Regions from separate parts of the Enterobacter sp. 186315 genome, predicted to be linked through region 3. Evidence: predicted binding sites of a transcription regulator. Region 3 holds the regulator's gene; each other region holds the start of a gene.
The links. The regulator CRP, encoded in region 3, controls carbon source genes, mostly activating them, when cyclic AMP is high. The targets are predictions, from matches to a motif close to ATGTGANNNNNNTCACAT.

Region 1 (3,127 bases), on a different contig from region 3:
AGGTTGGCATAAAGGCGCCGCTGCCCACCTTCACGTCCATCACCAGCGCGTCCAGCCCTTCGGCCAGTTTCTTCGCCAGGATAGAAGCAGTGATCAGCGGGATGGAGTCGACGGTCGCGGTAATGTCGCGGGTAGCGTAGAAACGCTTGTCCGCCGGGGCAAGAGAGCTGGTCTGGCCGATAATCGCCACGCCAACGTCTTTAATAATGTCGCGGAAGCGATGCTCATCCGGGAAGATATCGAAGCCCGGAATGGCTTCCAGTTTGTCGAGCGTACCGCCCGTGTGTCCCAGGCCGCGCCCGGAAATCATTGGAATGTAACCGCCGCAGGCCGCCACCATTGGGCCAAGCATCAGGGAGGTTACGTCCCCCACGCCGCCGGTGGAGTGTTTGTCCACAATCGGGCCGTTGAGGTTGAGGCTTTTCCAGTCCAGCACCGTGCCTGAATCCCGCATTGCCATGGTCAGCGAAACGCGCTCCGGCATCGACATATCATGGAAGAAAATGGTCATCGCCAGCGCAGCAATCTGCCCTTCGGAAATGGTGTTGTCGCGGATGCCGTTGATAAAGAAGCGGATCTCTTCGTCGCTTAATGCATGACCATCACGTTTTTTACGAATAATTTCTTGTGCGAGAAACACGGTAACCCCCATGCGGAATCGGGTGAATGGTGGCGGGTACGGTGTACCCGACCACGATGCTGTAGGCCGGGTAAGCGTCGCGCCACCCGGCAATTCAAACTTAGTAGCTGCTTGCGCTCTTACCGTCGCCGTGACCCAGCGCCTTCAGCAGGCTTGCCAGCAGGCTGGATGCGCCGAAGCGATAGTGGCGGGAATCGGCCCAGTCGGCACCGAACAGCTCGTCGGCAATCGCCAGGAACTGCTGCGCGTCTTCTGCGGTACGCACGCCGCCTGCCGGTTTGAAGCCCACGGTTTTGGACACGCCCATGTCGCGGATCACTTCCATCATGATGCGCGCGCTTTCCGGGGTGGCGTTAACCGGCACTTTACCGGTAGAGGTTTTGATGAAGTCCGCACCGGCTTTGATGGAAATTTCAGACGCTTTACGAATCAGCGCTTCTTCTTTCAGCTCGCCGGTTTCGATGATCACTTTCAGCAGCACGTTTGCCGCCGCGCAGGCCTCTTTACAGGCTTTCACCAGGTCAAAACCAACCTGCTCGTTACCGGCGATCAGCGCGCGGTACGGGAAGACCACGTCAACTTCGTCAGCGCCGTAGGCAATCGCCGCGCGGGTTTCTGCCAGCGCAATCTCGATATCGTCGTTGCCGTGCGGGAAGTTGGTCACGGTCGCGATACGCACATCCGGCGTGCCCTGCTCTTTCAGCGTTTTACGGGCAATCGGGATGAAGCGTGGATAGATACAGACGGCAGCGGTGTTACCCACCGGCGTTTTCGCCTGATGGCACAGGGCGATGACTTTCTCATTGGTGTCGTCATCGTTCAGGGTGGTCAGGTCCATCAGTTTCAACGCACGCAGGCTGCTTGCAGTTAAATCGGTCATAACATTCTCCAACGGCATCGCCGTATAAAATTTCACCTTGCGGGTCTGTGAGTATTCTAACATCCACCCGCATTCACACTTCGACATTCATCACAGTTAATGAAAACTGCATACAAATTTGCATTACTGTAATGAGATCAACTTCAAATTTTATTGCTGAAACCGCCGACTAAAGCAGCGATTACCCCTGTCGGATCAAAAGCCCCGGCAGGCTGACTTCCTACAATCCGCGCATCAATTGCGGAACTATAAAGGAAGTGAATATGTCCGACGCCATGCAACAAAGTTGCCAGCATATTGTGACAAGCGAGGTGCTTACGCCCGAGCAGAAACGTCATTTTCTGGCGCTGGAAGCGGAAAACAACCTGCCCTACCCTGACCTGCCGCAGGCGGCCAGAGCGGCGCTGGACGAAGGGTTGATCTGCGACATGTTCGAAGGCCATGCGCCTTACAAACCGCGCTACGTGCTGCCGGACTACGCTAAATTCCTGGCGAAGGGTTCAGAGTGGCTGGAGCTGGAAGGGGCGCAGGATCTGGACGATGCCCTCTCGCTGCTGACCATCCTGTACCACCATGTTCCGTCCGTCACATCCATGCCCGTCTATCTCGGCCATCTCGACGCTATCCTGCAACCGTATGTTAGAATTCTAACACAAGACGAAATCGATGTTCGAATAAAACGTTTCTGGCGCTACCTCGACAGAACGCTGCCGGACGCCTTTATGCACGCCAATATCGGCCCGGCAGATACCCCCGTCACGCGCGCCATTTTACGCGCCGATGCCGAGCTGAAGCAGGTCGCGCCGAATCTCACCTTTATTTACGATCCCGATATCACCCCAGACGATCTGCTGCTTGAGGTTGCGAAAAACATCTGCGAGTGCAGCAAACCGCATATTTCTAACGGCCCTGGGAATGATAAAATTTTCACAAAAGGCGGTTATGGCGTGGTGAGCTGTTACAACTCGCTGCCGCTGGCGGGCGGGGGCAGCACGCTGGTACGCCTGAATCTGAAAGCCATTGCCGAACAGAGCGACTCTCTCGACGACTTCTTCACCCGCACGCTGCCGCACTACTGCGAACAGCAAATCGCCATCATCGACGCCCGCTGCGACTTCCTTTATGAGCAATCGGGCTTCTTTGAGAATAGCTTCCTGGTGAAAGAGGGGCTGATCGACACCGGGCGTTTTGTGCCCATGTTCGGCATGTACGGCCTGGCCGAAGCGGTGAACGTCCTGTGTGAAAAAGCGGGGATCGCAGGCCGTTACGGCAGCGACGCGCAGGCCAACGCGGTGGGTTATCGCATCAGCGAACAGCTCGCGGCCTTCGTTGAGAACACGCCGGTGAAGCACGGCTGGAAGCAGCGGGCAATGCTCCACGCCCAGTCCGGGATCAGCTCGGATATCGGCACCACGCCGGGGGCGCGCCTGCCATACGGCGACGAGCCAGACCCGATCAGCCATCTGCTGGCGGTTGCGCCGCATCATCAGCATTACCACTCCGGCATCAGCGATATTCTCACCCTGGACGAAACCGTGAAGCGCAATCCGCAGGCGGTGGTGACGCTGTGCCTCGGCGCATTTAAGGCCGGGATGCGCGAATTTACC
Region 2 (3,127 bases), on a different contig from region 3:
GCAAAGCTGGTTCAGTAGCCGGTTTTGGCAGCCGCCGCCCACGATATGCAGCTGGCTGAACGGCCTCCCGCGCAGCGCGGCAAGCTCGCCCAGCACGTCGGCGTACAGCAGGGCGAGGCTGTCGAAAATGCAGCGCGCCAGCTCGGCGGCGCTGGACGGCACCGCGTGCCCGGCTTCGAAGCAGGCGGTCTGGATCTCGGCGCTCATGTGGGCCGGGTTGATAAAGCGGTCGTCGTTCGGGTTGATCAGGAAGGTGCAGGCCTTCAGCTTTTCGGTGTCGGCGATAAGCGCGGGCAGGTCGGTGATGTTCTGCTCTTTCAGCACCCGCTGAAGCAGCCACAGCCCCATGATATTTTTCAGCACCCGGTAGCGGCCTTCCGCGCCGCCCTCGTTGGTGATATTCGCCGCCAGCGCCGCGTCGCTGGTGTAGGGGGTTTTGCTCTCAAAGCCCATCAGCGACCAGGTGCCGGAAGAGAGATAGGCCGCGTTTTTATCGGCAAGCGGGGAGGCAATCACCGCGCTGGCGGTATCGTGACTCGCCACCGCGACAACAGGGATGGCGTTCCCCTGCGGGCAAGTCCACTGACCGATCACGTTACCGGGATGGGTTGGCGTGCCGAACCACTCGGGCGATGCGCCGGTCCAGCTCAGCAGGTGCTGATCCCAGTTGTCGGTGTTGATATTCACCAGCTGGGTGGTAGTGGCGTTGGTGTATTCCCAGTTCATGTTGCCGGTCAGGCGATAGCTGAAGTAGTCGGGGATCAGCAGGGCGTGCGCCACATTCGACACCAGCTCCGGCTGCTGCTCAACCAGCGCCCGCAGCTGATAAAGGGTGTTAAACGGCAGGAACTGAATGCCGCTGCGGCCGTAAATCGTGGCCGTGCCGAGCTGCTCAATGGCGCGCATCATCAACCCGTCGGTACGGCTGTCGCGATACGATACCGGCAGGCCGATGCGCTCGCCGTTGCGCCCGAGCAGCACGAAATCCACGCCCCAGGTATCAATCCCGATGCTGTCGATCAGAATGCCCGCGTCGCAGACGTTGTTCAGCCCGGTGCGGATCTCCGCTTCCAGCGCGTCGATATCCCAGACGTCAAACCCGTCCTGCTTTTGCAGGGCGTTAACAAAGCGATGCATTTCCCGAAGCGAAAGCGTGCGCTGGTTACAGTCCCAGGTAGCCAGCATCACGCGGCCGCTGGATGCGCCTAAATCGACAGCCACACAATGGCGAAAAGTCATGGTCACGTCCTTTCTTAAGTCATTGGCGACGAGTGTAAGAAAGGGAAGAAAAAGCCACCTTCTCGCCACTGACAGGCGAAAACCGGGGCTGGCAAGAAAGCAAAGGTGAACGTGAGGCAGTTCACAGTTTCCAGTAATGGCGGGCTTTTCAGCCAGTGTGACGCTTACCTCATTTCCGGATCTTTCCATCTGTTTCTTGAAAAACGGACCGTTTTTGCGAGGTTTGCTGTCGAAAATTTAAGGTGAGCCCGCGGAGCCTTAATTACTATTTTGAGAACATTTCTCATTGGTGGGGGCCGTTATGACCGTACTACACAGCGTGGATTTTTTTCCTTCGGGAGCGTCGCCCGTCGCGATTGAGCCACGGCTCCCTCAGGCCGCGTTTCCGGAACATCATCATGATTTTCATGAGATTGTGATTGTGGAACACGGGACGGGCATTCACGTTTTCAACGGCCAGCCCTACACCATCAGCGGCGGGACGGTGTGCTTCGTGCGCGATCACGACAGGCACCTGTATGAACATACCGACAACCTGTGTCTGACCAACGTCCTCTACCGCTCGCCGGACGCGTTCCAGTTTCTCTCCGGGCTGAACCAGCTTCTGCCGCAGGAGAAGGACGGGCACTATCCGTCCCACTGGCGGGTGAACCAGTCCACGCTCCAGCAGGTGCGCGGTCTGGTGAGCCAGATGGAGCAGAGCGAAGACGGACAAGAAACGCACAACATTGCGACCCGCGAGCTGCTGTTTATGCAGCTGCTGGTGCTGCTGCGCCGCAGTAGCCTGGTGGAAGGGCTGGAGAATAACGATGCCCGGCTCAACCAGCTGATGGCCTGGCTGGAAGACCATTTCGCCGAAGACGTCTGCTGGGAAACGCTGGCGGATGACTTTTCCCTCTCGCTGCGCACCCTGCATCGCCAGCTTAAGCAGCATACCGGGCTGACGCCCCAGCGCTATCTCAATCGCCTGCGGCTGATCAAAGCGCGTCATCTGCTGCGCCATACGGACGATAGCGTGACCGATATCGCCTATCGCTGCGGTTTCGGCGACAGTAACCACTTTTCGACGCTGTTTCGCCGCGAATTTAGCTGGTCGCCGCGCGATATCCGCCAGGGGAAAGATGCCTCCCTTCAGTAACGCGAGGGCAGTCACCGTTTTTTTGCCGCAAACAGGCTAATAATGTTCGGTTATTTGCCGTTGAGGTCGTGGTGTGGCTGCTCAGTTGATTCTTCGCAAAGATGATTTTTTTGCCTCCGCCGGGCAGGCCGTCGCGGTGGCGGATCGCTATCCGCAAAACGTCTTTGCCGAACACACCCATGAATTTTGCGAGCTGGTGCTGGTGTGGCGCGGCAACGGCCTGCACGTTCTCAACGATCGCCCCTACCGCATCACGCGCGGCGACCTGTTTTACATCCGCGCTGAAGATAAACACTCCTATGCCTCGGTGAACGATCTGGTGTTGCAGAACGTCATCTACTGCCCCGACAGGCTGAAGCTTAACGTCGACTGGGCGGCGAACATCCCCGGTTTTAACGTTGATAAAAGCGCGCCGCACTGGCGGTTAAGCAGCAACGGCATGAACGCGGTGCGCCAGGTCATTACGCAGCTGGAGCAGGAGAGCCAGAAGAGCGATGCCCTGGCAAATCAGATGGCAGAGCTGCTGTTCGCCCAGCTGGTGATGACCCTCAAACGCTACCGTTACGCCACCGATAACCCTTCCGCCACGGAACAGGAGGCGCTGCTCGACAAGCTGATCACCACCCTTGCGGGAAGCCTGAACAGAAGCTTTGTGCTGGAGAAGTTTTGCGAGCAGGAGCAGTGCAGCGAGCGCGCCCTGCGCCAGCAGTTCCGCACCCAGACGGGCATGACGGTGAACCACTATCTGCG
Region 3 (3,127 bases):
TAGGCAGGTGCAGCGCCATCCCCATCAGGCTGGCGATGCTGAGCATCACGCTTATCCGCGCGGCGTTGCGCAGGGCGGCGGACTTAAGGGACAGATAGCTTTTCAGCGCGGGCAGCAGCGGCAGACGTTTTTGCTTGTCGGCCATCAGATCGCGCGGATAGAGCGGACGCTGGGTGCGCAGCACGCGCGCAATGCGGCTGAAGTGCCACGCGGCGAACTGCCCGACCGGGTTATCCGCGTGCTGACGGGCAATTTTCTCCAGCGCGCCAAGCTGTTTGTCCATGTTAAAACGCGTGGGGTAGCGGTGATAAAGAATGTCGTCCGCCAGCGTGCGCAGGCGTGCGGAAACGGTCTGGGCGTTCCAGCGGATCACCGCTTCGGCGTGGCTGCGCTCCACCAGCTTTTGCACCTCCTGCGGATGGTGAAGGCTGACGGAGATATGCTCCTGGAGATCGAGCCCCACCTGGAAAATGCGCAGCAGGCGCTTGTAGTCCTGGTTTTTATTGGCGGCGAGCATATGCAGCTGCTGATAACACTGGCTGATGAGATCCACCACCTTCTGCTGGCGGGTGAGCAGCGGCGGCAGCGACTTTTCCGGATCGGCGTGCTGGGTGAGCAGGGTATATTTCGCCTCGCAATAGTCCGCAAGCTGAACGTACAGCAGGCTCAGGGATTCGCGCAGCGGCTGTTCGCGCCACAGCCAGAACCAGAACCAGTTAAACAGCCCGTACCACAGCGTGCCGAGCGCGTAGATCAGCAGCGGCTCCCATATCGGCATGTTCCCGGCGAGGCTCAGGGTGAAGATGGCGGCAATCAGCGAGGCGGGCAGCAGCCGGGCGTGCAGCGAGCTAATTTCTGCCGTCACGCCGAGCGTCATCGCCAGCACGGTTAAGATCAGCGGGAGCGGGATATCGCGGGCCAGCAGCAGCTGCACGGCGAGGCTACAGCCTGCAAACAGGCAGCCGCCAATAATCAGGCGTTTGAAAAAGCGTTTGTGCGGCGTGTCCAGACCGGCAATGTTGCAGCAGGCGGGAACGAGGGAGAACAGCAGACCTTGTTGCAGATGGCCGAGCATCAGCCCCACGGCCACGGGAAGACATAACACCAGCGTTTGTCGCAGTGCATAGTTAACTTCCGGGTGATAGATCAGCCTGCGCCACATGGGGAATAGAGACAAAAACGGCGTGGCACCTCGCGATGCCACGCCGTTTGACCGGAATTAACGGGTCCCGTAAACCACGATAGTTTTACCGTGGGCGGAAATCAGGTTCTGGTCTTCGAGCATTTTCAGGATACGGCCAACCGTTTCACGAGAACAGCCGACGATCTGACCAATTTCCTGACGCGTGATTTTAATTTGCATACCGTCAGGGTGGGTCATGGCGTCTGGCTGTTTCGCCAGGTTCAGCAGCGTCTGTGCGATACGGCCTGTCACGTCCAGGAAGGCGAGGTTACCCACTTTCTCGGAGGTCACTTGCAGACGGCGCGCCATCTGGGAAGAGAGACGCATCAGGATGTCAGGGTTAACCTGAATCAGCTGACGGAATTTCTTGTAGGAGATTTCAGCCACTTCACACGCGGTTTTCGCACGAACCCAGGCGCTACGTTCCTGGCCTTCTTCAAACAGGCCCAGTTCACCGATGAAATCGCCCTGGTTCAGATAAGAAAGGATCATTTCTTTGCCTTCCTCATCTTTGATCAGCACTGCCACCGAGCCTTTAACGATGTAATACAACGTTTCCGCTTTTTCACCCTGGTGAATCAGCGTGCTCTTTGATGGATACTTATGAATATGGCAATGAGACAAGAACCATTCAAGTGTCGGGTCTGTTTGCGGTTTGCCAAGCACCATGCGCTGTTATCCTCTGTTATAAGCTGTCACCAGAGTCATAAGATGCATCCAGACTCTGGGGTTGCAATCGAATTCTTACCCATACCCTGGGAAGTCGGCTGTCGTAACATTATCGCAGCCAGTAAAGTTTGATGTCCTCTGCATACATGTGTAACGTCAATGTATTACTGTAGCATCCCGAGTGTTTTAGCATAGCTTTTGCCGCGTGTCTCCTGGTGTCTCGCTTCAGCATGATGCATGTCGCCTTCCGTTGCGAGAAATGTAACGCACGCGTAATCTGTCACCAAAAATGCAACGTTGGAGTTAATGAATATGCAAGCGCGTGTGAAATGGGTTGAAGGTTTAACGTTCCTGGGCGAATCCGCTTCCGGACACCAGATTTTGATGGACGGCAACTCCGGCGATAAAGCCCCAAGCCCAATGGAGATGGTGCTGATGGCGGCGGGCGGTTGCAGCGCGATTGACGTGGTGTCGATTTTGCAAAAAGGGCGTCATGACGTCACCGATTGCGAGGTAAAGCTTACTTCAGAACGTCGCGAAGAGGCTCCACGCTATTTCACCCACATTAATCTGCATTTTATCGTGACCGGAAAAGCGCTCAAGGACGCGGCGGTATCGCGCGCGGTTGACCTTTCTGCGGAGAAATACTGCTCTGTGGCGTTAATGCTGGAGAAAGCGGTAAAAATTACGCATTCGTTTGAGGTGATCGAAGCGTAACAAATTGGGCATCGTGCGCGTTGATGCCCTCACCCTGGCCCTCTCCCACAGGGAGAGGGAAAATGATCACTCGATCTGCTTCCCTTCCATCAACCGCTGCACCAGCGGGGTCATGATCAGCTCCATCGCCAGCCCCATTTTCCCGCCCGGAACCACTAAAGTATTCATATGAGAAATGAAAGAGCCTTGCAGCATCGCCAGCAGCCAGGGGTAATCGATGTTATCCAGATTGCGGAAATGGATGACCACAAAGCTCTCGTCCAGCGACGGGATGCCTTTGGCGGCAAACGGGTTTGAGGTGTCCACCGTCGGGACGCGCTGGAAGTTGATGTGGGTGCGGGAGAACTGCGGGGTCAGGAAGTTGATGTAATCTTCCATGGAACGCACCACCGAATCCATCACCGCCTCGCGGGAGTGCCCGCGCTCGCTCATATCGCGCGTCAGCTTCTGGATCCACTCCAGGTTCACAATCGGCACCACGCCCACCAGCAGATCCACATGGCGCGCCACGTCGTGTTGCGCGGTCACCACGCCGCCGTGCAGCCCTTCATAAAACAG

Region 1: deoC (deoxyribose-phosphate aldolase) is a predicted target of CRP. The motif match lies at 1,652-1,669, and genes of this name have one in related genera.
Region 2: rhaS (HTH-type transcriptional activator RhaS) is a predicted target of CRP. The motif match lies at 1,395-1,412, and genes of this name have one in related genera.

Annotation. Positions count from the first base shown of each region.
Region 1 is NZ_JBPTTK010000002.1:235,828-238,954, reverse strand. It holds gene deoA (thymidine phosphorylase) at 1-640, opposite strand, end outside; gene deoC (deoxyribose-phosphate aldolase) at 741-1,520, opposite strand; gene ACSVHP_RS03525 (YjjI family glycine radical enzyme) at 1,784-3,127, shown strand, end outside.
Region 2 is NZ_JBPTTK010000025.1:15,399-18,525, reverse strand. It holds gene rhaB (rhamnulokinase) at 1-1,239, opposite strand, end outside; gene rhaS (HTH-type transcriptional activator RhaS) at 1,541-2,377, shown strand; gene rhaR (HTH-type transcriptional activator RhaR) at 2,451-3,127, shown strand, end outside.
Region 3 is NZ_JBPTTK010000024.1:22,119-25,245, reverse strand. It holds gene ACSVHP_RS19940 (YccS/YhfK family putative transporter) at 1-1,162, opposite strand, end outside; gene crp (cAMP-activated global transcriptional regulator CRP) at 1,220-1,852, opposite strand; gene ACSVHP_RS19930 (OsmC family protein) at 2,165-2,569, shown strand; gene ACSVHP_RS19925 (phosphoribulokinase) at 2,636-3,127, opposite strand, start outside.